One region of the Paenibacillus sp. FSL K6-1122 genome, then DNA from elsewhere that is predicted to be linked to it. Evidence: riboswitches for the same ligand, from Rfam matches in the RefSeq annotation. Region 1 holds a riboswitch; each other region holds the start of a gene.
What was found. A riboswitch is a leader RNA that binds a small molecule or an ion and turns the genes downstream of it on or off. The one in region 1 is predicted to bind cyclic di-AMP.
Positions count from the first base shown of each region.

Region 2: it holds a riboswitch for cyclic di-AMP, as region 1 does, so the genes downstream of both, NSQ20_RS07330 (hypothetical protein) here and NSQ20_RS00150 (ubiquitin-like domain-containing protein) in region 1, are expected to answer to the same signal.
Region 3: it holds a riboswitch for cyclic di-AMP, as region 1 does, so the genes downstream of both, NSQ20_RS18740 (3D domain-containing protein) here and NSQ20_RS00150 (ubiquitin-like domain-containing protein) in region 1, are expected to answer to the same signal.
Region 4: it holds a riboswitch for cyclic di-AMP, as region 1 does, so the genes downstream of both, NSQ20_RS10720 (C40 family peptidase) here and NSQ20_RS00150 (ubiquitin-like domain-containing protein) in region 1, are expected to answer to the same signal.

Region 1 covers NZ_CP150272.1:29,075-36,434, forward strand. The annotation lists gene rsmI (16S rRNA (cytidine(1402)-2'-O)-methyltransferase) at 1-397, shown strand, start outside; gene NSQ20_RS00135 (AbrB/MazE/SpoVT family DNA-binding domain-containing protein) at 680-934, opposite strand; gene NSQ20_RS00140 (HD domain-containing protein) at 1,252-2,529, shown strand; gene NSQ20_RS00145 (TatD family hydrolase) at 2,862-3,632, shown strand; cyclic di-AMP (ydaO/yuaA leader) riboswitch at 3,874-4,127, shown strand; gene NSQ20_RS00150 (ubiquitin-like domain-containing protein) at 4,401-5,585, shown strand; gene rnmV (ribonuclease M5) at 5,741-6,286, shown strand; gene rsmA (16S rRNA (adenine(1518)-N(6)/adenine(1519)-N(6))-dimethyltransferase RsmA) at 6,291-7,193, shown strand; gene yabG (sporulation peptidase YabG) at 7,253-7,360, shown strand, end outside.
Region 2 covers NZ_CP150272.1:1,669,720-1,677,079, reverse strand. The annotation lists gene NSQ20_RS07345 (organic hydroperoxide resistance protein) at 1-13, opposite strand, end outside; gene NSQ20_RS07340 (Nramp family divalent metal transporter) at 414-1,709, shown strand; gene NSQ20_RS07335 (HAD family hydrolase) at 1,851-2,534, opposite strand; gene NSQ20_RS07330 (hypothetical protein) at 2,662-3,060, opposite strand; cyclic di-AMP (ydaO/yuaA leader) riboswitch at 3,176-3,351, opposite strand; gene NSQ20_RS07325 (glutathione peroxidase) at 3,723-4,202, shown strand; tRNA gene NSQ20_RS07320 (tRNA-Leu) at 4,349-4,431, opposite strand; gene NSQ20_RS07315 (urease accessory UreF family protein) at 4,876-5,577, shown strand; gene NSQ20_RS07310 (hypothetical protein) at 5,844-6,047, shown strand; gene NSQ20_RS07305 (hypothetical protein) at 6,075-6,710, shown strand; gene urtE (urea ABC transporter ATP-binding subunit UrtE) at 6,741-7,360, opposite strand, start outside.
Region 3 covers NZ_CP150272.1:4,153,408-4,160,767, forward strand. The annotation lists gene NSQ20_RS18725 (PspA/IM30 family protein) at 17-688, opposite strand; gene NSQ20_RS18730 (hypothetical protein) at 800-1,141, opposite strand; gene NSQ20_RS18735 (polysaccharide deacetylase family protein) at 1,295-2,086, shown strand; gene NSQ20_RS18740 (3D domain-containing protein) at 2,194-2,868, opposite strand; cyclic di-AMP (ydaO/yuaA leader) riboswitch at 2,871-3,064, opposite strand; gene NSQ20_RS18745 (amino acid ABC transporter ATP-binding protein) at 3,289-4,011, opposite strand; gene NSQ20_RS18750 (ABC transporter substrate-binding protein/permease) at 3,998-5,461, opposite strand; gene NSQ20_RS18755 (M20 family metallopeptidase) at 5,645-6,820, shown strand; gene NSQ20_RS18760 (alpha-glycosidase) at 7,131-7,360, shown strand, end outside.
Region 4 covers NZ_CP150272.1:2,385,509-2,392,868, forward strand. The annotation lists gene NSQ20_RS10700 (xanthine phosphoribosyltransferase) at 1-418, shown strand, start outside; gene NSQ20_RS10705 (hypothetical protein) at 516-845, shown strand; gene NSQ20_RS10710 (hypothetical protein) at 965-1,183, shown strand; gene NSQ20_RS10715 (carboxymuconolactone decarboxylase family protein) at 1,325-1,654, shown strand; gene NSQ20_RS10720 (C40 family peptidase) at 1,728-2,192, opposite strand; cyclic di-AMP (ydaO/yuaA leader) riboswitch at 2,198-2,329, opposite strand; gene pelA (pectate lyase) at 2,748-3,710, shown strand; tRNA gene NSQ20_RS10730 (tRNA-Leu) at 3,887-3,970, shown strand; gene NSQ20_RS10735 (carbohydrate-binding protein) at 4,116-5,801, opposite strand; gene NSQ20_RS10740 (divergent polysaccharide deacetylase family protein) at 6,217-7,056, shown strand; gene NSQ20_RS10745 (N-acetylmuramoyl-L-alanine amidase) at 7,031-7,360, opposite strand, start outside.

The sequences.
Region 1 (7,360 bases):
GGCTTTTGACGAATCCAACGGGACTTTGTTATTTTATGAATCGCCTCACCGTATTCGGAAAACATTAGTCCACCTTGAAGAAATTCTGGGTGATCGCTCGATTGTCCTGGCTCGTGAACTAACCAAGCGTCATGAAGAATTCGCAAGGGGTACTGTGAGGGAATGCATAGACTGGCTTGAAGAGCATCCACCTCTTGGCGAGTACTGCTTGCTGGTAGAAGGCATTAAGGAAGAGGAGCGTAAGGCTGAGCGCGAAGCATGGTGGCAGCTCATGTCACTCGCGGATCATGTCAGCCATTATGAGGGTGAAGGACATAACCGCAAAGATGCAATGAAAAAAACGGCTACCGATCGCGGTCTGGCGAAGCGTGATGTATATAATGCATTAATCGAGTAGTAATCTAACCAAATATCTTCTGTTGTGGGGAACATAACCTGAAAAGAAGCTTATATCCAACCTTAGTGGAATATTAAAAAGAGCAGAGTGGCTAAAAAAAATTCCGAACAAAATTCATCGTTCTCTCCCAGTTCGCGTGTGACAGAATCATTTTGGGTAATGGAACCCATAACAAGGCAAAAAAATACCTTCCGCGGTGGGGTTCACACCGGGAAGGTCATTAAGGAATATTAAAAAGGTTAGAAATAACAATTTAGATAAGTCCAGTATACCTGGTTTTTCTTATTTTGTCACAGGTGCAGGGATTTCGGAAATACATTCGTTACAAACAATTTTACCTTTGAAGTAAGTAACGTTCTCTGCATTACCACAGAAGATACAAGCAGGCTCGTATTTTTTCAACATGATGCGCTCGCCGTCAACGTAGATTTCCAGAGCATCTTTTTCACCAATACCGAGCGTACGGCGCAATTCAATTGGAATAACTACCCGTCCCAGTTCGTCCACTTTTCTTACAATACCTGTTGATTTCATCATTATAATCAGTGCTCCTCTCAGCTAACTATCTTTGTCATTATTCGACATTATTTTATGTTTTATGATACTCATCATACCAACGATTCCCAAATCAGTCAACCTTAAAATTAGCTTAAAATTAAGGCTGTTTTTCACAAGGTTACTGGTGGTAAGGGATTGGAAGCCATTTTTCGCATTTAAACCTCAATGTCAGCTTTGTCGATTTGGAAAACGACAAAACTACTTCATTCGACAAAGTTCGTCATATGGTGTCGAATCTTAGGTGAATCGCAGAGCTCAAAGCGTTAATATAAAAGAAATTAAAGGAGTGAGTCGACATGGAACAACGTTTAACGGAAGAGAAAGTATTCAAAGATCCGGTACATAATTATATCCACGTGCAAGATCCGGTTATATGGCAGTTAATTAACACCCCGGAATTTCAGCGTTTACGCCGGATTCGTCAACTGGGTACTTCTTACCTTACCTTTCACGGAGCAGAGCATAGTCGGTTCTCACATTCACTAGGTGTTTATGAGATCACACGCAAGATCATCTCTCAATTTGAAAGAAGTCATTATTCGGATTGGCCGAAGGAAGAAAAGATTGTAGCTCTGTGTGCAGCTCTACTTCATGATCTCGGGCATGGGCCATTCTCTCACTCCATCGAGGAAGCTTTTGACATGAATCACGAAGATTGGACTTGTCGCATTATTACAGGTGATACCGAAGTAGGGGCGATCTTAAGACGGTATGCTCCTGATTTTCCTGAGAAAGTAGCGTCTGTCATTCAAAAAACGTATGAAAAGCCGATTGTGGTGAACTTGGTGACCAGTCCGCTTGATGCAGACCGAATGGATTATTTGCTCAGGGATGCCTATTTTACAGGTGTAAATTACGGCACGATTGACCTTGATCGTATCCTTCGGATGCTGCGTCCTTATCATGGGCGGATTGTAGTCAAGGAGTCAGGCATGCATGCTGTGGAGGATTACCTAATGTCTCGGTATCAGATGTATTGGCAGATTTACTTCCATCCGGTAACTCGTAGTTCTGAAATTATATTGCGGCAAATATTCAAGCGAGCGAAAACACTCCTACAACATGGTTTTCAATTCCGCTTCATGATTGATCCACTCCCTCAATTATTTGAAGGAGAATTATCCGTGGATGAATATTTGCAGTTGGATGAAGCATTAATTCAGACGGCATTTACGCAGTGGCGCAAGGAGGACGATACTGTTCTGAGTGAGTTATGCGAACGTTTTATGGATCGCAAGTTATATAAGTATGTAGAGCTTGAACAGGTCGACTTGACAATGATGGAAGAGATTCGGGAAGCTTTTGTACAGGCTGGCCTCGATCCCGAATATGATCTTGAAATTGATTTTCCTTCGGATAATCCGTATGATGTGTTTCGTCCGGATGAATCCACAGATAAGCAGATTCTTCTTCTGGATCGACAGGACAATTTACGTGAGTTGTCAGAAGTATCTGACATTGTCCGTTCCATCAGTGGGCTTCACCGAGGGAAACATCATTTGTATTACCCGCAAAACAAGGTGGATGCGATTATTCACGAATTACCGTCACATATACGCCCCTATTTCTTGTAATCGTGTGGGTATAATCCGATGAAGAATTTCGATATCAAAACACTTTCTAAAAGAGCTATTTTCCATGATACAGTAATCTGCTTTAATGGGGAGTATATGTAGATCGACATAATTTTGTAAATGCAAGTAGACAGAATGAGCACAATCAACAATATATAGATCAGAATATCCGTATATCTTCTATATATTGTATTTGTGAAGAAACAAACGTAATGATGTAATACACAGATACCCAAAATGTTTTATGTATGAGTCATTGAATTATTGAATTTTACAAATTGGATTTTGAAAAAGAAGATAGTCGTTATTTCGACATGAAGGGAGATACAGACATGATGCTGTTCGACACACATACACATCTGGATGCACCACAATTCGACGAGGACCGCGAGGACATGATTCAGCGTGCTGTGGATGCAGGAGTTGGTCGCATGATCAACATTGGCTTTAACCGGGAGACGATTCCAACCACAATGAAACTTGCCGAAACGTATGACTTTATATATGCAGCTGTAGGGTGGCATCCCGTAGATGCGATCACAATGCAGGAGGGCGATTTGGAGTGGATTGCATCTTTATGCAAGCATGAAAAAGTGGTTGCAATCGGTGAGATTGGATTGGATTATCACTGGGATACTTCACCAAAAGAAATACAGCATCGCGTATTACGACAACAAATTGCTTTGGCGCGTGAAGTGAACATGCCAATTGTCATCCATAATCGGGATGCACATGAGGATATCATAAGAATTTTGCGTGAAGAGAAGGCGGGCGAAGTTGGTGGTGTGATGCACTCGTTCTCGGGCAGCTGGGAAACAGCAAAAAGTTGTCTCGATATGGGCTTCCATCTCTCCTTCGGAGGACCGATCACATTCAAAAATGCAAAGCAACCCAAAGAGGTGCTGGAGAAGGTTCCTATGGATCGGTTTTTCATTGAAACAGATGCTCCATATTTGACACCGCACCCTTATCGTGGGAAGCGAAATGAGACAGCGCATGTACGTCTGGTTGCAGAGGCAGCTGCGGAAATTAAAGGCATTTCGGTGGAGGAAATTGCTGCAATAACAACCAAAAATGCCATGGAACGATTTGGGATTCGTTAAAAAAACGAGCAAATGAGGTGAAAAAGGCAGGTAAGCGGAGGTAATTTGCCCTTTGATCCAAATAAATCAAGAATATTACAATATTTTAACCAAATATTCAGAAAAACGTACTTGATCAACGCTTTACAACATGCATCAAAACAGGATATCATCTTTTCAGTGAATTGTTGTGCGGAAAATTGGACAGATGTTCGGGGGATGAACAAAGGGACACTTTCCGATGAAACAACATTACTTTCATGAATCAGTCTCGCTGAGTCTCCGTTATCGGAGAGCGGGGGAACCAATAGGGCTTAAACATCGGTGTATTTGGCCGATGCGCAACGTTCGCTGACCCAAAAGCAGCGAAGGGAACTGCGAAGCCATATTTGATTTCTTCTTTGGGTCTCGGGGTGAATTCAAGGGCGTCCGCCATGAGCGGGTGACCCAAGATAGGGCGGCTCTCTTTCGCCCGAACCCGACAGCTAACCTCGCAAGCGGAAAAAGAGAGGCAACCTCGTGCATGAATTTCCGATATTCAAAATCATTCGGAAGCCACGGAAGAGTTCCTCTTACACTCTTTCTTTGGCTTTTTTGTTTTTGAATAAAAGAAATATTGTCATCATACGGTAGGTATTCAGGAGGATGACATCATGTTGCGAAGATTGATTCATGGTGCAGAATCGGATTATGTTGGTCCAATCTGTGTTCTGTAGAAAATTTGGTATAGTCACGTCAAAGACATCATGCATTACTTTAGACGGCGAGGCTATGAAGGAGGACGGAGAAGTGGGCACATTCCAACCAGAAGAGACCCATGAGTCACGATCATCCAGTAAGTCTTTCGCGTTGCGGTGGAAGCATGAGAACATGCGTCAAATGGCATTGATCGCGATTTTCTCAATTGCGCTTACAATCATGATCTTGTTAGTCGTTTACGGTCAGGCCGGGAAACAAATTTCGCTGGTTATTGATGGCAAAGCTCAGGTGGTAGAGACTCGTACAGGAATGCTTCAGGAAATGCTGGAGGAGCAGTCGATCACAGTCAGCCCTCACGATAAGGTATCCATGTCCATGAATGGGGCGATTACAGATGGAGACCGAATCGTTATTGAGCGGGCCGTTCCAGTTAACATTACGGCAGACGGAGACACCAAGACTCTGTATACAACCGATTCATCGGTAGAAGATGCAATTCAAAAATCAGGTATTCAAGTTGAAAGTAATGATAAAGTGTATCCGGCGCTTGGAACTGCGATCAAAGCGGAGATGAAGATCCGTGTAGTGCGCGTAACAAAGCGTACAGTGGAAGTAGAGCAACCGATCGCTTACAAAGTCATTAAAACGGCTGACCCTAGCTTATACAAAGGGGATAACCGTGTCGTTGTGAACGGCAAAGAAGGCACAATTGTGCAGCATATCGAAAAGGTATTTCAGGATGGAGAATTGGTCTCCAAAAAAATGGTCCGCAAATCTGTCGCGAATAATCGTGTAGATAAAGTGATCGCTGTCGGCACCAAAGCAAAACCGGTCGTGAAAGAACCTGAGATTCAGACCGTATCGGCTCAAACTTCAACAACCAAAAAGGCTACAACAACGAACTCGAAGAAAACATCTGCCTCGGGCAGCAAAGTGATTACCGTATCCGGGACTTCTTTTAAATACTCCAAAGTACTTAAAAATGTATCCATGACTGCCTACTCTTCTGAAGAGCCTGGCATTGGAACTAAAACAGCTTCCGGTACTCGTGTAACGGAAGGGCGCACCATTGCGGTTGATCCCAAAGTCATTCCAATTGGCTGGTGGGTATATATCGAAGGTCTGGGATTCCGTCGTGCGGAAGATACAGGCGGTGCCATTAAAGGCAACAAAATTGATGTGTATTATGACAGTGTGAAGCATGCCCTGAATTTTGGACGTAAGAAAGGCAAGACGGTCTACGTGATCGGTCCGGTGAAGCCGGAAGCGAACTAAAATCGTTTTACTTTGAAATGGGAATGCTATAAAATAGTTGCATGAATGATTCATGCGGAATATGCGGCGGAGGAGTCTGAATTCAGTCTCCCCCGCCGTTTGGCAGAGAAGAGGATATTCCTCTTCTTTTTGCGTTAGAAAGGAAGAAATGGAACATGATAAAAGAAGTCATTGTGGTGGAAGGCCGTGACGATACGGTAGCTATCCGTCGGGCCGTGGAAGCCGATACCATAGAAACAGGTGGATCAGCAATCAACCAACGCATTCTGAAGCGGATTGCGCTTGCTCAGGAGAGACGGGGAGTCATTGTACTGACAGATCCGGATCATGCTGGCGAACGCATTCGAAAAATTATTGCGAACAAGGTGCCAGGCTGCAAACATGCCTTCATTCCGGAAGCCGATGCAACGCGCAAAGGGGACATTGGGGTGGAGAATGCCTCACCAGAGGCGATCCGTCATGCTCTGGCGCGCGTACATACTTCATACGAAGGTGCTCCGAGCCTGATCGATTGGGAGGACCTGATCGCGGCAGGACTTATTGTGCATCCGCAGGCTGCTGCACGTCGCATGGAGATGGGCAATCTGCTGGGCATCGGATATTGTAACGGAAAGCAGTTCCACAAACGTCTCAGTGTATTTCAGATTACACGGGAAGAATTCTCTACAGCATTAGCGCAAATTGAACGTGAAGGATTGTGAGCATATGAAGAACATGGAAGAGACGATTGAAATTGCAACGCCCAAGCGTACGAAAGAGATTATTCAAAGACACGGATTCTCATTTAAGAAAAGTCTGGGTCAGAACTTTCTGATCGATCAAAATATACTGAACAAAATCGTTAATGCAGCCGATCTGGACGAGTCCAAGGGCGCACTGGAGATCGGGCCTGGTATTGGAGCCCTCACGGAGCGACTGGCTCGGGTAGCCGGTCCCGTCACAGCCGTAGAGATTGACCAGCGCTTAATCCCAATCCTGGGAGAAGTGATGCAGCCTTATTCAAATGTACGTGTTCATCATGGGGATGTGTTGAAGCTTGATCTGGCTGAGTTGTTTAATACGGATTTTGCATCCGTGGACAAAGTCAGTGTTGTGGCTAACCTGCCTTATTATGTAACGACTCCAATCATGATGAAACTGCTGGAAGAGAAGCTGCCGGTAGACAGCATTGTTGTCATGATCCAAAAAGAAGTGGCTGAACGCATGGCTGCTGCACCGGGATCAAAAGACTACGGTAGTCTGAGCATCGCAGTTCAGTACTACAGTATGCCGGAACTTGTGTGTATTGTGCCTCCTACGGTCTTCATTCCGCAACCTAATGTGGAATCAGCTGTCATTAAGCTGAAGGTGCGTGAGCAGCCACCAGTGGAGATTCCGGATGAAGCACACTACTTCGAAGTGGTACAGGCTTCTTTTGCTCAGCGGAGAAAAACAATCTCAAACAACTTGAAGGCACGTTTCTTCACAAAGGAGAACCGGGAACAGGCAGACATTCTGCTGGAGCAGGCAGGTATCCAACCGTCCCGACGTGGAGAGACGTTGAGTCTGCAAGAGTATGCCACACTCAGCACCGTAATGTGGGAAGCAGGGGTACGTGCAGCGCTGTAAAATTTGAATGAACCAAACCGGGTCTCTGCCCATACGATGGGGTAGAGGTGATTACGTTGATGAATATCGGAGACTTGGTCGTTCGGAAGTCATACGGCGGCGATGTGACTTTTCGGGTGGAAGGCCTCCAGTTGGATGCTGCGGTCATTAAAGGGACTGAGTTCCGG
Region 2 (7,360 bases), 1.6 Mb from region 1:
ATAAAGCTTCCATTCAGAATCTCTCCCTTATCCATATAGTTTTTTACTGCCTTCCTTTCAATTTAAACTTCTGGCTCATTTTGAAACGCAATTTTGTATCTTTATCAGCTTTTACAACTTTATTATTTTCATGCATTTCAATGCCATGGCTGTATTTTCCCTAAGGTTGGGTAATATACGAAGGGGCATATTCAAGCTACAACCGAAATTTTGTGCTGATACATAAAAGTTGCACTAGACAAAAATAATTGAAGGAGTACAATGTAACAATAAACATAAAAATTTAGATATATCATGAGCGGTTTGTACCGCATCAATATCTCCAAATCAATAATTCAAAGTCAGGTGATTATCGTATGAGTAAAAAAAATCCGTTCAACGCTCCTTCAAGAGAATCATTATCTACTGCGGGCATGGCCCCTTCCCTTGGAGAAGCACATAGTTCCATGAAAGTTCCGCAGAATGCTGCATGGTGGAAGAAATTCCTCGCCTTTGTAGGCCCAGGATACCTCGTTGCCGTAGGTTACATGGACCCGGGGAACTGGGCAACAGATATCGCAGGCGGCTCGCAGTTCGGGTATACCTTGTTATCCGTTATCCTGTTATCGAACCTGATGGCCGTTGTCCTTCAGTCGCTGGCTGGCAAGCTCGGTATCGTCACTGGACGGGATCTGGCTCAAGCCTGTCGTGAACGATTCAGCATGCCTGTTGTTATGATGTTATGGATTCTGTGTGAGCTTGCCATTGCAGCTACCGATCTGGCTGAAGTCATTGGTTCTGCCATCGCATTAAAACTGTTATTTAACATCCCCATGTTATACGGCGTTATCATCACCGCAGTTGATGTACTCCTGATTCTTGTTCTGCAAAACAAAGGCTTCCGCGCTTTGGAAACTCTCGTCATTGTGCTGATGGCAACAATTGCCCTCTGCTTCGGGATTGATCTGTTTCTGGCAAAACCGGATATGGGCGGTGTTCTCCATGGTTTTGTACCAAATGTTGAGATCCTGCAAAACCCGGCTATGCTCTATATTGCCATTGGTATTATCGGAGCAACCGTGATGCCGCATAATCTGTACCTGCATTCTTCCATTGTGCAGACCCGTCAGATCGAACAGACACCACAGGGCAAAAAAGAAGCCATTCGGTACTCGACCATGGATTCTACGATTGCGCTGACACTGGCCCTGTTCATCAATGCAGCCATCCTGATTGTATCTGCCGCTGTATTTCACAGTGCTGGTATGACGCAGGTTGCTGAGATCGCTGATGCCTATCATCTGCTGACACCTCTATTGGGTACTACGGTCGCAAGTATCCTGTTCGGTGTGGCGCTGTTAGCATCAGGTCAGAACTCTACCCTTACAGGTACACTCGCTGGGCAGATCGTTATGGAAGGTTTCCTGAACATTCGAATTCCGGCTTGGCTACGCAGACTGGTCACACGTCTGATCGCCATCATCCCCGCGGTAATTGTGACAGCCATTGCAGGAGAACATGGCACAGAAGAACTACTCATTTTGAGCCAGGTCGTCCTGTCGCTTCAATTGCCGTTTGCTGTAATTCCCCTGGTGATGTTCACGAGTGATAAAAAAAGCATGGGTGCATTCGCCAACAAATTGTGGCTCAAAATCATCTCATGGGTCATTGCCGCGATTATCGTTGTGCTGAATGTATATCTGATCATTCAGACGATTCGGTTATTCTAATCTCATTTTAATTGGCTAAATACTAAAAAGGCTGATCAACTCCGGTATTTTATACCCAGTTGATCAGCCTTTATTGTTGCAATACAGCAACATGTTTCCTTTTATAGTAAAACTCAAACTCCAATAAACAACCATCTGCATCTAATCCTGATTTGGTATCAATAACGGCAAGAGTTGATCCAATGAATCAACGGTCCAATCCGCACGTTTGTCATCCGATAGTTCTGGCTGGAATCTTCCGTAACCCTGCATAATTCGAATCGTACGCATGCCCAGCTTCCGAGCAGGTATAATGTCGTTATCGATCCGATCGCCGATCATGACGGCTTCCTCCGGTTCACAACCGGCCTGCTTCAAGGCCACAGCGTATAACTCAGGGTCTGGCTTAGACACTCCTTCTTCAGCCGAACATGCCAGAACATCAACATACTTCCGCAAGCCATAGCTTTCCAGTCTCTCTTCCGTTCCAGGACTCTGATTGGCAATAATGCCAATGCGATAATGCCGTGACAACTGCTGAAGAACGGAATCCGCTGAAGGAAAAGGACGTTCAAGATCTTTTTGAAACTTCAGCTTGTCCTGAATCTGTTTCTGATGCCCCTCGTCTTCAACGAATGTGCGAATCGCCACTCTCATAGGCCATTGCTCATATTTTCGGTAACAACTCGCGAACAGTTCGCGTACCGCCTCAATTGTCACCGGATACCCCAAAGCACAAGCTTCACGGACAAACTGTCCGATAATATCATCAACCGGCTCCCATTCATCCACCAGCGTATCTCCAACATCAAAAAACAACCATTTCAATCCACCTACATCCGGCACGCCAATTCCTCCTTGTAAGCATAAAAAAGAAGACTCACCATCCTGCATGAGTCTCCTCAAACTTCCGTTTATCGATACATTCAATTATAACAGGCACCTTACACCTGAGCAATCACAAGCTATGGCATTAACCATTGAGGAGAAAGCCAACTTCCCCATTGAGCGAATATACAATCCGGTCTGCGCCCATGCCCCGATAGATGCCCTTAGGATGACTCTGCTCCGTAATGACGCACAGGGATTTCGATGTCCATGAACGGCAGATCTGTAAATAACGACAGGTCAGATTCAGGCTGTTCTCGAAAATAAACACGTTGCCTACGCTGCCCTGCGGCAAAAACCATTTTTGAGCTGCAGCCGTATTCATGCGAATGACATGTTCTACTCCGATTCTACGGAGTCTTCGCTCTTCCCCTGCACTGTTGGTTAGAACGGCAAACGGCATTTTTTTGTACATCAGCAATTTGATAAATTTACGTCCTGCTTCATTTGGAGCAGTCACTAAGATCATCTCAGTATCCATCATTCGTTCCTCCCTTGGCGTGAAAAGACAACAAAAAAGAAGCGTGGGGGACCAAGGCCTCCCGAACGCTTCTTAAATAACCCATGGCGAAAACACCATGAACCAGCGTACGGCTTGTTGCCTCTCCCTTTAACGCTTACGAGGTTAGCTGACGGATTCGGGCGCGAGAGTCGCCCTATTTCCGGCTGTCACCGGAAAATTCACCCCATGAATGCCCACTGTCCTGGACAGCGCATTCCGTTGGTTCCCCCGTTTCCCATTCATTAATGAATGGAAACTCAGCGATTAAAATATCGTTCGTATATCTTAAGGTAAGATCGAGCGATATTATCGTTTGTTTCGTTTTTCAAGTACAATTTAGTTTAAATTGAAATTACGTTATGAATCATACACCCGTGCCATGTCGGTGTAAAGTCCGCCCAGATCACCAAATCGGCAGATTTTTGCCAATTCCTATCCATAATAACGCTTACAACAAAGTTATACTCTATCTATCTCTTCAAGGCTATCTAATTCTCACTCTGGCGTAAATCACTTCGCAATTCATTCACGTATTCTGCACAACTTGCCTGTTTTGATTCTTTTAACACCATATTAGTTTTGCAATATTTAATTGCAACCAATATAATAGAAGATATAAGAGTAAATAAATGGAGGCGATTTAGATGACAGTCTACGATTACAAAGTGAATACCCTTCGCGGTCAAGAAGTTGAAATGTCCGACTACCGTGACAAAGTGCTCCTGATTGTGAATACGGCAAGCTCATGCGGCCTTACCCCTCAATTCAAAGGTCTGCAAGAATTGCAAGACAAATTTCAAGATGCTCCATTTGAAGTTCTTGGTTTCCCAAGCAACCAGTTTGCACAGGAAAAAGGATCTTCCGACGATATTGCCGAGTTCTGTCAGATGAATTATGGCGTGAGCTTCCCCATGTTTGAGAAAATTGATGTGAACGGTTCAAGCGCTCACCCTCTTTTCCAACACCTTAGCACAGAAGCTCCTGGCCTGCTCGGCTCCAAAGCAATCAAATGGAATTTCACCAAATTCCTGGTGAATCAGAACGGACAGGTCATTAAACGTTATGCTCCCAAAACAACACCGGACAAGATTGAAGAAGATATCAAGAATTTGCTGCAAAAATAATACACAGGCCACCCGTAGCCGGTAGGTAGAGCAACATTCCTCCGGTAATGGATGGCCTTTTTTCAACCCAGATGTCATACTGTTCGAAAAAGACAAAAAAAGCAGCTTCCCATTAATGGAAAGCTGCTTTTTAATCGTTCATATGATGCGGTCGAGAGGACTCGAACCTCCACGGGCATACGCCCACTACCCCCTCAAGATAGCGTGTCTGCCATTCCACCACGACCGCATGTCGTAAATAATCGGCAACAGAATTGATTATACCGGGTTCAGAACTAAAAGTAAAGTATTTTTTAATACTTCTTTTTCAGCTAGGCATTTTCATCAAAAATCGCATAATCTCGTCATCATTACCCATGAACTGCATATGATTAGATTTGATCCCCTCTCTTTAGGTAAGAGCCGATCTTGTTGGTTCATTTATATATAGTCCTTCCTTATATATAGTCCTCCCTGCACTTCGCAAAATAAATAACACAATAAGTTATATAAAATAACACAAATATTAAATCCCAGATTTAATCCATTAAATTTCACGGATACCATTGACAAAAAGCGGACATTCATGGGATGATAACTATCATATAATTCGGATTTCTAAACACAAAGCAAACAAAAAGGAACATAAATGTCACTTTAAGTTACATTAAACGAACACAGGAGGCGAATGATTGTGAACCGTGGGAATAAGCTGCTCGATTATGTCAAACTGCTTGATTCCTCTATTCAGGTTGGAGGGTTCACCCATTCCTTCGGCATGGATATCCATATCAGGGAGGGTACCATTCGTAATGCTGAAGATCTCGAATCATTCATGCGTTGTCAGTTGCATCCGAGCATCGTTCGTCTTGAAGGTATGGCTATCAAAGGCATCTATACCGCAACAGATCACAAGGATACATGGCGGATAGCTCTGATCGACAAGCTCGTCCATGTTCAGCGAACCCCTGGAGATCTCAGAGAACAAGCTGCCGCCATGGGTAAACGATTGATCAGACTCGCACGCGCTCTGCACCCCTGGATTGAATTCAGCCAGCTCGAACAGATCTTTGCCAAATATGATTCGGTTGGCTGCCTCTCCACTGTTCACGCCTGGATTAACCACCACCTCGACATCCCGGTCGAGGAGGCGGTCCTTGGTTACCTGCATTCAGCCATGAATGCCTGCATAACCGAAGCCTCCAAAGTCATTCCCCTGAACAACGATACAACCAAGGATCTGATGGTCCGCCTGGCCACAGATCTGGAGAATGAATGGAAGACCGTCAGCGCCTCGGCTGCGGATGGACTGGCACAGCCAACCTCGATGTCCATGAAATCGTTTTTCCCCAGTTTCCATATGCTCGGAGCTGGACTTCATGCCTACAGGGCCTAATCCTCTTCCTCCTCATACCTGCTCCCCTTCATTCAAACAAACTAAAAAACACGCGGCAACCTCCTTGCCGACGTGTTTTTTGTCATTTTATTTGTTTTATTTACGTATTTACGCCATTTATAATCACAAAATACACTTTTTTCCGTCTTTTTTAATTGTTAGATGACGAATTTACGTATATAATGAAACATACAGCTCGCATTTCTATATATTCTACATGAAGAAAGAGCGGCTGAATACTACATTCTAACCAGGGGTGAACCCTTTTGAACAAGAAAAAACCAGTTACTCCGTTCGGATGGGCCATCAAACGACGGCTAACCGAACTTCAAGTGGACCAGAAGACCTTTTGTGAACAGCATGGCATCCCACCCTATCGTTTATCCAATCTTATTCACGGCACACGCAAAGCAACCCGATTCAGACACCTGGTCGCTGATATTTTGGATATTCCAGATGAACTGAGATAAGATTTCTGCCAAAGGAGGGTCTCATCCATGAGACATGTTACATCCGATCTGGAGAGGCTGTCGTTCCAGTCCATACGTCACCAGCTCATCATTGTTGATGACAATTGGATTATCCAAAGTTGTAACCGTGCCTGGCAACAGGGACTTGGTCAATGCTCACCAAACCCGGATATACACAGTAGTCATAGACACTACCTGCACCTGACGGAAGCCTGGGCAAAACGAGGCAAGAACGCTAACATGGCACTTGTCGCACAGAATTTGAAAGAACGCGGAATACCCTTTAATCGAAATCATACATATGACATCTGCGTGTATACTGTATACAACGAAAAGAGGTGGTTTCGTGTAGAACTCACCCCTCTATCTTATTCAAATTCAATTCTGGATACCGATCTCGCTTTAATTGCACACATGGATATTACCGAACAAAGAAAGACAGAACACCAATTGAAGAAAGCATTGTCTGAAGTGCGCACATTGCGCGGACTGCTGCCTATTTGCGCTGTCTGCAAACAAATCAAGGACGAAGAGGAACACTGGAACTCCGTTGAGAGTTATCTGGAGAAGCATACCCACGCCGAATTCACGCATGACATCTGTCCGGAATGCATCCGGCGGTTATATCCGAAATACTCGAATATCCTGGACAAGCGCTCCTAAAACCTTTCTCCACTGGCCGACTAACTACAACTATACGGAGAGATGATGTTCAAACTGCGACATATCCAGTTCTTGCGGTGTCCCATGCAGGGTTATGGTTCCTTTGTCCATGATATAGATGTAATCTGCGGCACTTCGTACAAAATCAATACTCTGCTCTACCAGCAGAACCGAGAGGTCCCCCTTTGCCTTGAGCTGCAAAATAACCTGCCGAATGTCCTCCACGATAGAAGGCTGGATGCCTTCTGTCGGCTCATCCAGTAGCAACAACCCCGGACGCGAAGCCAATGCCCGGGCGAATGCCAACTGCTGCTGCTGTCCACCACTCAGATCCCCGCCCTGCCGTCCATACATCGTAGCAAGCACCGGGAACATCGCCAGTACATCCTCCGGGAACGTTTTTACTCCCGGTGCACTTGTCTCCAGACCGAGCAATAAGTTTTCTTTCACCGTAAGCTGCGGGAAAATCTCCCGCCCCTGCGGTACATAACCAATCCCTGCCCTTGCCCGCTTGGCTGAGTCCAAGGTGGATAACTCCTGATTTTGCCACTGAATACTGCCCTTGCGTGATTTGAGCAGCCCCATTAATGTTTTCATCAACGTTGTTTTCCCCACACCGTTACGGCCCATCAGACACACCACCTGTCCAG
Region 3 (7,360 bases), 3.0 Mb from region 1:
GCTGACAACCAAGGTATTAGTTCTTATTATCGTACTGTTTCATCAATGCTGCGAGTTCGTCTTCAACAGCCTGATCTTTACCCAACTTCTCGAACTCATCATCCAAAGATTTTCCTTTGGATGACATTTCGTTACTTGCTTCGGCCTGTGCTTCCATCTGCATCATTTTCTCTTCCATACGCTTCATACCAGCACTTGCAGTATCAGAGCCAAACCCATTCAACGCTTTGTTGATTTCCGTTTGGGCTTTTGCTGCATTGTAACGGGCTACCAGAGTTTCGCGTTTGTTCTTCATTTGAGTCAGTTGCTTACGCATCTCGTCGAGCTTGCCACGCAGGTTATCCGCAGAAGCCTTGTTTTGGTCATAGCTGGTTTTGTACTCAGCCATCTTCTCTTCAGCAACCTTTTTCTCTTCCAGGGCACGTCGAGCCAAATCCAGATTCTGAGCACGTGCCGCCGTATGCGCCTGCTCTTCACGTTTCTTCACAAGAGCTTCCTGCTCTTCGAATAACTGCTTGAATTTCTTCTCAATGGCGATCTGTTGAGCTACTGCTTTCTCCGCATCTTCCAGATCCTCTTGCATGTCACGGATATATTGGTCCGTCATCTTGATTGGATCTTCCGCCTTGTCAATAATGGCGTTGATGTTAGACATAGTTAAATCACGCAAACGTTTGAAAATGGACATTATGTTATTCCTCCTAGTCGATATTACATCGTATATAAACATACATACGTAACAATCTACAACTCGTTTCAATTTTAGCAAATAAAATCAAAACATTGAATGGTTCTTATGTCAGGAAGATCGTTTATCTTTGTTCAGATGATCCTCCATCAACCTCTCTGCAGTCTGCACGATTTCGTCGATCTGCATCCGCGTGATGGAATCAAAATGGATACCCATGATCACCGTAACGGTTACTTTCAGCTGCAAGGCAGCCTTTCGGGCAAGCCGCTCACACAGCTCTTGTTCTTTATGCCCAGGAATATGTACTGTCGTCCCGCTTACGCGCTCATGATCCACGTAGAACGTGGCTACGGCGCCAATATGCGCCTTTCCTCCGGTAACGAGAAAAACCTTATCTTCTCCTGCTTCAATCACCTGTAAACGTATGGATTTCAAATCATATGTACTCATACCCATCCACCTATCCTTTTCTATATGTTATATATGGAGGAATTATGGCTGTCATGAGCTAAATCGGCAATGAAACTTCTCACACTGCGCATATTTTATGGAGACCCCGGGCATACCAAGGAGAACGTCATTTTGGAAAAGGAGGCCGTTATTATGCGCGTACGCCTCATTATGCTAATGGTTATCGTTATTTTTCTCGGAGGATATCATGCTCCAGTTTCATCGCGGGACGTTTCAAGCCCGCCAAGTGAATCCGTATCAGGTTCGGATTCTGCGGAAGAAGAACAACTGACATTGGGACAATTACGTCAAAAATATGCCGATACGTTTAAAACCAATGGTCCTTCAACCAAGAAGGTTGCACTGACTTTTGATGATGTACCTGATCCACGGTTTACTCCACAAGTACTGGATGTATTGAAGAAGTACAATGTCAGAGCTACATTCTTCATCGTGGGTAGTCGTGCTGAGAAACATCCGGATCTGGTGAAACGCATTGTTAAGGAAGGGCATATGGTTGGTAATCACAGCTACAATCATCCTGAATTCAGTAAGCTGTCGATGAATGCCTTTCGCAAACAAATTTTACATACCGGGGATATTATTCAACGTTTGGCGGGTTATACGCCCAAGATGATTCGGCCACCTTATGGAGACATTAATGAAGAACAGCTGAGATGGGCTGCCAAACAACACTATAGCATTGTGAACTGGAACGTAGACTCCCTGGACTGGAAAGGCCTTTCAAAGGAACAGGTGAAAGATAACATCCTGTCTGCCGTGAAACCTGGCTCCATCGTTCTGCAACATGCTGGAGGCGGTGTAGGGTCAAACCTGAACGGCACGATTAAGGCTTTGCCTGAAATTATTGAGGAACTACGTAATCGGGGATATGAACTGGTCACCTTGGACGAAATGCTGGGATTGCCAAAGGCCAAAGATTAGGATGACCGTGATAACAAATAATGAGAATATTAAAAGGGTGCTGTTCAATCGCGAATTAGCGACTGGCAGACACCCTGTTTGAATTCATTTTAAATGTTATTTTCTCTCTACTTCAGAATGTACAGCTCGATATCCTGAAATCCAAATGTGCTTACGGACTGTTTGCTACCCGGGATGAAGATATCAATCCGGTGACCTTTGATTGCACCGCCCACATCACGTGCTGTGGCTACAAAAGCTTGTTTTGGCAATCCTGGATGGCTGTGACCAGTTACCAGTACTTTGGTTCCGAGTGGAATTACACTTGGATCAACTGCAATTGTGCCCAGTTCAAGGTCATTTCCGAAATAATCGACTGCACCCCATCCTCCATTTTCAGACGGATCTGCAGAGTATGCCGTTGCTTTTACGTTCACAGCTTTGCTGTAATCGAATGTCTTACCCCAGGCTTGAACCACTTTGTTATCTGCGTTAACGTCCAAACTTGCTGTGGTAACCGTTTTGGCTGGGGTCTTGCTCTCCGTTGCCGCAGCGGCTGCAACATTGTTTGCCTTACCGGGAATCGTAATTTTCAAACCACCATAAATATTGTAAGCCGAAATATCGTTGTTTGCTTTAACCAACGTGTTGAGTGCTACTCCATATTGTTTTGATAAGGTGTAGAAGGTATCCCCTTCTTTGGCCACATGAACTGAATCGGCGTGAGCCGGAACGGCTTGAATGAGCATTGCTGTTGTCATTAATGCTACTGCTGTTTTGGCTATACGTTTCTTGTTAATCATGGTCTTCCTCCCTCATTGTGCCTGCGAAGTTAGTTGTCGGATTCGGATGAGGAGCCACCCTATAGGTTCTTCGTTACATTTGAAATGTTATGTACCCAATTCACCCCAAGCAGTGTGCTGTTGATCTTCCCCCTGCACAATCTGCATCGTTACATCCCCCGCACTCCCTATCCGGAAGTTTCGGCAGAGTTCAATATATCACAATTTTGTAACCTGAACTTGTAGTAATTCTTACCAGATGGTTTTTAGCATGTAAGCATTTGTAAGAATACTGGTTAATTCAGAAAATTTGGTTGACCCGATTCCTTTACATTTGGTAACAGAATAGTTACTTTTCCGAATCCATACGTCATTATTATCCATAAAAAATAGCGTTACCGACTCGAAGTCAGTAACGCTATTTGATCAACCATTTAACATTTAGAGTACTTTCGCAAGAAAATCACGTGTACGTGAATTTTTTGGAGCTCCAAACACCTCATCAGGTGTTCCCTCTTCCACAATAACCCCGCCATCCATGAACAGGATTCGGTCTCCCACTTCACGTGCAAAACCCATCTCATGCGTTACGATGACCATCGTCATCCCGCCTTCTGCAAGACGTTTCATGACATCCAGCACTTCGCCGACCATCTCAGGGTCCAGTGCCGACGTAGGCTCGTCAAACAGCATCACATGCGGCTGCATGGCCAATGCTCTAGCAATGGCGATCCGCTGCTTCTGTCCACCAGACAGCTGATTCGGGAATGCATCTTTTTTATCGTACAAGCCTACGGTGTTAAGCAGATCAGCGGCAATTTTCTCCGCTTCCTGAGTGGATTGTTTCTTTACTTTAATCGGAGCAATCGTAATGTTTTGCTCTACCGTTTTGTGTGGGAACAGGTTGAAGTGCTGGAACACCATGCCCATTTTCTCACGAGTTGCGTTAATGTTATGCTTGGGGTCCGTGATTGACACGCCTTCAAAATCAATCTCTCCTGAGGTAGGCTGTTCCAGCAGGTTCAAACAACGCAAGAACGTACTTTTACCTGAACCGGAAGGACCGATAACCACGACAACCTCACCTTTGCCAATCGTCACGTTTATGCCCTTAAGCACATCGTTATTTCCATAAGATTTGTGTAATTGTCTAACGTCTATCACTTGCACTCAACTTCCTTTCCAGTCGTCCCAGCAGCTTGGACAAAATGAACGTCATTACAAAGTAGATGGCTGCTGCAATCAAAAATGGACTCAAGCCTTGGTACGTAATGTTCTTGACTACACTTGCCTGATACATAATATCCACCATACCGATAACGGAGATAATGGAGGATTCTTTGATGATAGTTATGAATTCATTACCGATCGCTGGTAATACAGCTTTGAAGGCTTGTGGCAATATGATATAACGCATCGCGGCGCCTCTTCCCATACCTAATGAACGCGCTGCCTCCAACTGACCACGATCCACACCTTGGATACCTGCACGGAAAATCTCCGCCAGATAGGCACCACTATTGATTGAAAGTGTAATGATACCTGCCTGAAGTGCAGTGAAGTTAATGCCAAAGCTCAGAGAAAAACCATAGTAAATAATCATCAATTGTACCAGCATCGGTGTGCCACGGATCACTTCAACGTATGCCGTACCGATCCAGCGCAAGATTGCAGCATCATGCAAACGGAACAAACAGATGATCAATCCAATAATTACCCCGAAGATAACCCCAAGTGCAGACAACAGAAGTGTGTATCCTACACCTGTAGCATAGAAACTTTTGTACTCCCAGAATACTTGGAAAATATTTTGTGATTTGTTCGCTTTATCCGCCATCAAGAGGCTGGCGTCCGTCACCATCTGATTGATTTTATCTTCGCTTTTCAGTCGCTCCAGTGTTCCATTTACTGCAGCTAGCAGCTCGGTATTACCTTTACGAATCCCGATTGCCGCTTCTGCTTGCTCTTCGTCCGGAACAGCAGCAGCAAGTCCAATGATATCGTCCAGATAACCTGCAGCAACGGTATCTTCAACGATTGCCGCATCAATGCGTTTTGTTTGCAGTTGAAGCACGATATCCGAGATTTTATCCAGCGCAGTAAGCTTCGCCCCTGGAATACTCTGTCCGATCGTTTCCTGAATGGAGCCTTTCTGAACGCCAATCTTCGCATTTTCAAGTTCTGCCATAGTTGGATATTTGTCTTTATCCACATTTCGAACCATAATCACTTGTTTTGATTTATAATAGGTGTCGGAAAAATCGATACTTTTCTTCCGCTCATCCGTCGGCGTCATACCTGAAATCACCAGATCAACACGCCCGCTCTGCAATGAAGGCAGGAGACCGTCGAAGCCCATATCCTCAATCACAAGCTCAGCGCCAAGATCTTTGGCAATCTCTTTGGCGATCTCAATATCGAAGCCAACGATTTCATCTTTGCCATTAATCACTTTATGGAATTCATATGGTGCAAAATCGGCACTTGTACCGAGCACCAGCTTTTTACTGCTTGAATTATCTGTAGTTCCACTTGCAAGTGCCACAGGAACGGCAGTCGTCAGCAGAATAACAAAGGTCAACAGCATCATGGTGTAACGACTTATTAATTTCAACCTTTTTCTCTCCCCTTACAATACTTTGTATGCTTCTCATGTTGATGACTGAGTCATTATAAAGTACAATGCATGATTATGCAATGCATTTTGACATTACAAATCTTGACTTGTTTCTGAAAAAATAAAGCAAACATGATATAATCAATGAATTATTTTCATTTTTGCATAAGGAGTTTACTAATGACAGCTAACAAATCACAAATTCTGACGGTTATTGATCAATATGCTTCCCGTTTTAAAGCCATTTCATCATATATCGGTGCCAACCCCGAACTGGGAAATGAAGAGTATCTCGCTTCTGCCCGTTTGAAAGAAGAACTGCTCTTCCACGGTTTCACTGTAGAGGCTCCAATCCTAAGTCTGGAGACAGCCTTTATCGGAACCTATTCAGCCGCCAAACCCGGCCCTACCATTGCTTTATTGTGCGAATATGACGCCTTGCCGGAGATCGGTCACGCTTGTGGTCACCATCTGATCTGTATGATGAGTCTTGGGGCCGCTGTTGGGCTAAAATCTATTCTGGATGAAGTAGGTGGAACCATTAAAGTGTTTGGTACCCCCGCTGAAGAGACACGTGGTGCCAAAGTTCCGATGGCTGAAGCAGGTTTGTTCGATGACTGTGACGTCGCTCTCATGGCGCATCCATATTATGCCTACGAAAAGTCAGGCAGCTCGCTGGCTATTGATGCTGTGCAATTTGAATTCCATGGCCGATCTTCACATGCTGCTGCAAGTCCGCACGAAGGCATTAATGCTCTTGATGCCGTCATTCAAACGTTCAACGGAATCAATGCATTCCGGCAACAAGTGAAAAGCACCGTTCGGATTCATGGTGTGATCAACAACGGAGGTCAGGCAGCCAATATCATTCCTGACTATGCTTCTGCGCAATTTTATGTACGGGCAGCAACTCGTAAAGAACTGAATATCCTCACAGAACGTGTGATTCAGATCGCTGAAGGTTCTGCTCTCCAGACAGGATGCAAGCTGGTGACATCCAACTATGAAACGTCCTATGACGAGATGGTTACCAATGAAGCATTCTCAGCTGCGTTTAGTCAAAATCTGATGGAACTTGGGATCCCGCAAGAAGAGATTGTGAGTGGTAATGATCACGGCTCTATGGACATCGGTAACGTTTCCCTGAAATGTCCTGCAATTCATCCCTACATTCGTGTTGTAGACGAGGTGCATACACTGCACTCCATAGCCTTCCGTGACCTTGCACTTCAGGAGCGTGCGCTGGATGGCATGATTCTGGGAGCCAAGGCACTTGCAACAACAGCCTATGACGTACTGAGCCAGCCAGAGCTGCTTCAAACCATCCGCACGGAGTTCGAGCAAGCTATTCGCTAAAATTTACTTTCAACATGTTATATAGGGGTGCCCTGAACAATCTTGAATTCCAAGTTGTTCAGGGCACCCTTTTTTCTAAATTAGCTGTAAGTATATTCAGCACAAAGCTGGAAATGCTGTGAAAGAAACCTTTGAAAACGATGAAAATAATACATTTTATTACAGTAAATGTGATTCGTTTGCTGGCTAACTTGGTTAATTATAACTATAAGTGCGTGTTCAAAAGACCGGTTTTCAGTACCGAGAAGATGGGATGAAGCGGTCTTTTGAACAACCTCTATAACTCATCCTATATTCAGGAGGTGCTGTCATGCTGCTCGAAGCCATGTATCATGTTCCTCGTGACAAATGGGCTTATGCTTATAATTCGTCTACCATACATCTGCGCGTACGAACCAAACGTAATGATGTGCACTACGTGACTGCACTGACCGGAGATAAGTACGATTGGAACGGAACATACAAGGAAATTCAATTGGAGAAGGCTGCTTCTGATAACATGTTTGATTATTGGGAGGCTGCCGTCAAGCCACAATTCAA
Region 4 (7,360 bases), 2.4 Mb from region 1:
CACGGTAGAATCCTCAGGGATTCCGGTTGCGTTTGCCGTAGCCTATGAACTGGGGGTGCCCCTTGTATTCGCCCGTCGCAAAAAAACACTTCTGGCTGATCCTGATGCTTACTGTGAACGTGTACCGTCCTTTACCAAAGGAATTGTAACTGACATTATGGTATCCCGCGAGTTCATTCATGAGAATGACCGCATTTTGTTCATTGATGATATCATTGCCAATGGAGATGCCGCTCGTGGCGTCATCAAAATTATCGAGCGTTCTGGCGCGGAACTCGTCGGATTCGGCGTTGTGGTCGAGAAAAGTTTCCAGGCAGGGGCACGCACGATTCGTGAACAGGGTATTCCGGTGGAAGCCTTGGTACGCATTCGTTCCCTGAACGATGGAACAGTACAATTTGACGATAACGAAATGTGACATTTTAAAGGAATAGGGCCTATTTTTTGAACTATGCCTTTGCATGACCGCCGATTTCATTTATAATGGGGTTATGTTAGGGAGAGGAGGCAACACCATGGGGAACCAACCGGCAACAGAACAATTTTTTAATGATAAGCTGGCGGAATCGAAAGTTCATTTTGAACGTGCCCTGGATTGTAAACATACGGAATTCGATGACCTTTATCCCTATATGATTGAACATCCTCAATTTTTCTGGTACAAACGCTATGTTGCCTGGTCAGAATTACTGACGATTGTAGGCTTGTGCGAAGAGTTGTCCTTCTCTTGGAAAGAACAATTTACACCGCATCAAGTGGAGTACCTTGAAGAACGTGTGATGTCCGCCAAAGTGCTTGATTTTTGGTTCGAGAAGAACGACAGCAAAGAGCACGCGCAGCGGTAACTTTCAGTCGGGACATAATTTCGAATGACATGACAGTCCAATACAGTCACGTGAGACCTAAATGACTTTTCATTTAGGTCTCTTTTTGTAAATAAATTTGAAATATAGGAGCCATGAAGATGATTAGTGATACAGAATTGGACGCCCTGCGTCTGTCAGGTGAGAAAGTTAGAGTCGTACGGGACGAGCTGGAATCGAACGACGTGAAAGGGATTGTGGTTGCCTGGGATGGCGAGCAGGTACTTATCCGTCGTCAGAATCGACGTGTCGTTAAGCTGGACCGAGGTTACAGCTATCAGCTGTTCAGCGAGCCGCGCCAGAGTCCACTTAGTGAGTAACAGCTGATAATTATGGCAGGGCCATGAGCTTTAAATGTTTGGAATTACCATGATTTCTTGGCATAATTGGCTCACTCGGGAGAGAAGATAGGTACAGTGAGGAAGATCTGTAACTATAGCCGAGAGGGTGTGCTACAAGCCATGACATTGATGAATGATAAAGTTCATGCCTACAAGGATCAGATTGGAGCATTAAGCGATGTGCTGCCAGGTGTGGTGAAGTCGTATCATGAGTTTACCGGAGAATGTTTCCAACCTGGTGTGATTGATGCGAAGACAAAACAGCTAATTGCGCTTGGCATTGGATTATTCGCCAACAATGAGGTATGTACCTTCTACCATGTAGAAGAAGCCCGTGCTAAGGGCGCAACAGATCAGGAGATTATGGAGACCGTAGCCGTGGCTGGAGCTGTTGGTGGAGGACATGCCCTGTCTCAGGGTGCGATGCGAGTGCAGAAGGCGCTGCATTAGTAAGCAATGCAACATACATTTTTAAGTGCAAAAAAGGCATCCGGTTAATAACCGATGCCTTTTTGTATGTGAATCACATTTTACCTAACATTTTATCATACATAAACTGTCCAGTTACCCGACGTGCTGTTACATAACGATCATTGAAGTATGGATTCGATAACTTCGTGATGCTTACACCTTTACTGCTGGAGGCATGAGCGAATTGTCCGCCGCCGATATATACACCTGTATGTGAAATGCCTTTGCCTGTTGTATTAAAGAACACCAGATCACCTGTTCGAACATTGCTCTTGGATACGGGAGTACCTGCTTTGGCTTGCTGCTGCGAAGTACGTGGTAATTCAATGCTGTATTTGTTGAAAAGATATCTCATAAAACCAGAACAGTCGAAGCCGGCTACAGTAGTGCCACCCCATTTGTAAGGAATACCTGTCATGTTGTTCACTACGGAGTTGATACTGCTTGCCTCTGTGCTTGTTGCCCCGGATGTAAATAATACAGCTGCTCCAAAAATGGAGATAATCAGTTTTTTCAAAATCAATGTTCTCCCTTCGATGCCTACGGAGTTAGCTAAGGGTTCGGTAGAAGGTTCCCTATATTTCCTATGTATAAGAATAATTCACCCAAATTGGTTCCCCCGTTTTCAAACATGAAACTCGGCAATGAATAATTAAGTTTTTGTAACTATTTGAAACTATATTGCATAAATGCGTAATTGTCAAACCCATTTAAAACCCTTCGTAATACCTCAATGTTAGCGGAATTAAGGTTTTTATATGAAAGAAGGGATCAAGTTTGGGTATCATTCATGACAAAAACGTCATTATTGGTTCGTTTAAGACGAATTTGGATAAATAAATAGGTTTGTCATGAGTTAAAAGAACTATCCCGTTATGTAGAATTAGAGAGATTATATTCATTAAGTTGCATATATTGACAAAAATCGATTTTTTGCATATTATCTGATTATACAATCCACATATTGGATGAAAATTGATTTTATTATGCGATAAATACAAATAAAGGAGGTTTGGGGCGTATATCATACGTAAAGTAGAAGTGGAAGATTTATAAAAACGAACATAGGAGAGTGTTACATTTGAAAGCGAAGAAAATAATTACTTTTGTCCTGGCATGTACGATGGTGTTCTCAGTAGTTGGAATGGCAGTTCTCCCTGTAGGGACGGTATCTGCTGCAGATGCGTCGGGTACTACAGCGAGTATTTCTGATATTTTGAAGAACCAGCTACCGGATGGAGGTTGGAGAAAAGATTATAAACAGACAAGTGGAGAGTGGGCAAAGTCCACGATAGACAACAAGGCTACATACTCAGAAATTAGAAGATTGGCGAAGGAATTTAAAAAGACGAATGATCCGCGTTACTCCACAGCTGCAATCAAAGGAATTAACTTTTTGATCAACATGCAGTATTCAAACGGCGGGTGGCCACAAGTTTACCAAAGCTCCGGATACCACAAGCACATCACTTACAATGATGATGCCATGATTAATGTAATGATCATGCTGGATGAAGTAGCGGCACGCAAAGGTGATTTCTCATTTATCGACAGTACACTTGCTAACCGCAGTAAAAATTCAGTTGCCAAAGGTGTGGAGGCGATTCTGAATACACAGGTCGTTTCAGGTGGTAAGCTGACAGCATGGGGACAACAACATGATTCCAGCTCTCTTAAACCAGCGAGCGCAAGAATCTACGAAGTGCCATCGCTGACAGCTGGAGAGAGTGTAACGATTGTTAAATTTCTGAAAACCAGACCTGCTAACGCTAAAATTACCGCATCCATTAAAGGAGCGGAGGCTTGGTTTAACAAAGTGAAAATTACGGGTTACAAGTATGAAAGAGCTAATGGAGATAGTAAAATTATCGCTGATTCCAAAGCTGCACCAATTTGGGCACGCTTCTATGAGATCGGAACGGATAAACCAATCTTTATTGGTCGTGACGGGGTAGTTAAATACAAATTAAGTGATATTGATAAAGAAAGAAGAGGCGGTTATGCATGGTATGGCAACTGGCCTTCCAAGCTGTAATTTGTAGTATGCTTCCGTATTAATGAACCAAACTATTAGCAACAGTTAAAGGTAAGGCCCGAATCGACATGGACGTCTGATTCGGGCTTTATTGTTATTATTTTCAGTGTTGACATGATAGATTACGCATGATATATTATTTCTTGTCGCCGATATGGATGACGAAGATACAATATGCGGTCGTGGCGGAATTGGCAGACGCGCACGGTTCAGGTCCGTGTGGGCTAACCCCCGTGGAGGTTCGAGTCCTCTCGACCGCATCTAATAAAAAGACTCCTTAAGCTAACGCTTAAGGAGTCTTTTTTTGCATTTTTTGATATAACACTAACTTTAGTGATGAGTATTCAAGAGGTTAGTGCTTAGCTGCACGTACAGCAAATGTCTTCCATCAGCCATACGGAACGTTTATTGTGCTGCGGTAACATTAACGCTGTCAATATTCGGTCCTTCCGATCCGGTGGTAACCACTTTCAATGTATTGGTCCCCGTGTTCATGGGGACCTGTATTGTTTTTTCAACCCAAGTGGACCAGCTTCCCGTAGCGGGAAAGGGCTCGTTGCTGATGACTTTGGTTCCGTTCACAAAAATGTCGAGGTTCCGAGTGCCGCTTTCCAGCGCATAACGAAACTTTACGTTTTTGGTACCTGTTGTCGTGTTATTAATGCCGTTCCATTGAATGGCTGAACCAGTCATCGCATTGAAGTTAACATACCCGGAGCCAGTGTAACCGGGGTAGATTGTTTCAATGGCAGCTTCCGTAAGTGACGTTCCGGTCTCGGCTTCATACGTCGTGCCACTGCCTGTATTCCCGCCGCTATTTCCGCCAGTAACGTTGGCAACAAACGTTGTTACGCTCTGAGGCGGGAGCTGTGCCGTGAAGGCTCCATTGGATACGTTAAGCGAGGTTCCGCTTGCCAGGTTTCGACTGCTGTCCGTAATCCATGAGGACACAGTAGAGGCATTACCATTTTGCAGAACGAATTTTTGGCTTGTGGCTGAAGTTCCACGGTTAATTGCCACGACGACGACTTTGTTATCACCTTTATAGGCTGAGACAAATGTGTTCGTATCCGGATTTTTCGTTGCATCGACTCGCAGGTAGCCTGGACGCACGAATTTAGAGAAATGAGCCATATTATACCCGCGTTTGCTTATGGTACCGTCCTCTTTCATCGGACCATACTGTCTGCGGATGTACCACCACACGTAGGCCTGGAAATCACCTTCTACCATGGCATTGTGCATGTGATAGGAAACGTCTAATGCTTCAGGCCAGCGGTCTGCTGAGTTGTTGTCACTGTTTGGAACATACACTTCAGTCATCCACAGTTCTTTACCGGCTCCTTTTTGCTTAAAGAGAGGGTAGGCAAAATTCGAAATCTGGGTTCCATACGTATGTGCTCCCAGAATGTCCATGTTGGCAAGTGCCTGCGGATCATTCAGGATTGGGTCGGATATGTTCTTTAAGTACTGGAAGGATTCAGGCGCCATGACTTTGGTACCTTGGATGGACCCGGCATTTTCTTTCATGAATCGAAGGATCTCTTGTGGAGTCCACCAAGTCCAGTCATGAGCATAATCCGGTTCGTTTTGTACAGAAATGGCATACAGATCTACGCCGTTATTTTTCATGTAGGTTACAAAGTCGTTCAGATGTTGCGCATATGCGGTATATTTGTCGTATTTCAGACGTTTGGCATTTGTGTCCCCATTGCGGTTGAATGTTTCAACCATGCTGCTTGGAGGATTCCATGGGGATGCAAATACAATAGCACCCTTTTCGATAGCCCGTTTGGCTGTGGCAACTTCACGATACCAGTTATTGGAATCTGGATCAACGTAGATCCTGAGAATGGAGAAGCCTAATTGATTCTGGTCATTACCAAAAGCAGTTTCACGTTGAGCGGGAGTCAGATCACCAATCCAGGCAGGAAGGTTAATGCCCCCAAAGCCCTTGATCAGCTGTTTTTCCGAGGACAAATTAATGTTGGCATCGCTGGCTGCTGACACATTTGTCGGGGTTAACATCAAAGGCAGGGCTGTTAAACAGGCCAAAAGAACATTAATCGTCTTTTTTAGTTTGAATTTCACTACTTTCATCCTCCTCGATAATAGTAAGTTACATAGAGAAACCGCAACCAGGAATAACAAACAAGAATAGCGGATTGTCTGGCATTTATTTTATGTAAACCCTTTCAAAACCTCCTTCCATAAATCATAGGATAGAATTGAAGCATAGAACCTCTTTCATTTGTTGATTCTACTAAAAAATTCCTAAACTGAAAACCTGACAAATTACAGTATTTTTTCTAATTAATCTCTATTTTCTAACTATTCAATGACAGTTCTTGTCTGAATGCAAAAGGGAAAACTGGAATGATGGGGGATTCGCTTGAGATAGAGGTCTTCAATGGGCGGGGGTATGATCATTAAGGAAGGCTTTGGCTTACATATTCCTCCCTTCATTATCAAACAATGAGATCACAGAAGTTACGGGGAGGGAATCATGATGAAGGTACAGAGAAAGAATTATCGATTCATTGCAGGTATCATGGCATTATTGATTGTGTTTTACGCAGGCATATCGGCAGGAGGGCCTACAGCGGCAGCTTCAGAGTCCACATCGAATCACAAACGGTTAGCGATTATCATCGATGATGTTGGTAATGACATGAAGGGTACGGCAGAGATCCTGGCGATGCCAGTCAAACTGACGGTAGCGGTTATGCCTTTTTTACCAACAACGAAGAAAGATGCGATGGCTGCACATGAAAAGGGAATGGATGTGATTGTGCACATGCCCATGGAACCCAAGAAAGGACGACCTGAATGGCTGGGCCCGGGTGCAATCACATCCAATCTAACAGATGAAGAAGTCCGCTCACGCGTGGAGAAAGCGATTGATGATGTGCCCCACGCCATTGGCATGAACAATCATATGGGTTCCAAAATTACTTCGGACAAACGCATCATGTCCATTGTGCTCGATGTATGCAAGGAGCGGGGTCTCTTCTTTGTAGACAGTCGTACGAACTTTCGCTCCGTGGTGGGGGAACTGGCCATATCCAAAAACATGCCACCTGTAGGTAATGACATTTTCCTGGATGATCAAAACTCCAAGCAACACATTCGCAAGCAACTGGATCTGGCTGCTCAGCGTGCGATCGACAAGGATATCTGTGTTGTCATTGGTCATGTCGGTCATTCGGGGATGAACACATCCGCAGTAATTCGTGAATCCGTCTCCCGTCTGCAAAATCAGGTCCAATTTGTAGGGATTGGTGATCTGGTTCGAGATGTGTGGCAATGGCAGTCTGCTCCTACACTACCGACAGATAATAAATAATGCCATTGGCAATGGACTGGGCGATTCGTTTTTGCTCAGCGGGGTCATTCATTCTGGCTCGATCTGCCGCATTGCTCAAAAATCCGGTTTCGACGATGACGGCAGGTTGCTTCACGTAATTCAATATATAAAAGGGCTTGCCCCATACAACCCCGTGCTCCGTTTCGTACAACTTGTTCATGGCATCCTGAATGGATTGGGCCAGCAAATAACTCCTGCCTTCTTTCTGGTGCAGTACCACCGGGCCGTGTGCTGTCGATCGGGGACTCCAGTTCGCATGAATGCTGACCACGATATCTGTACT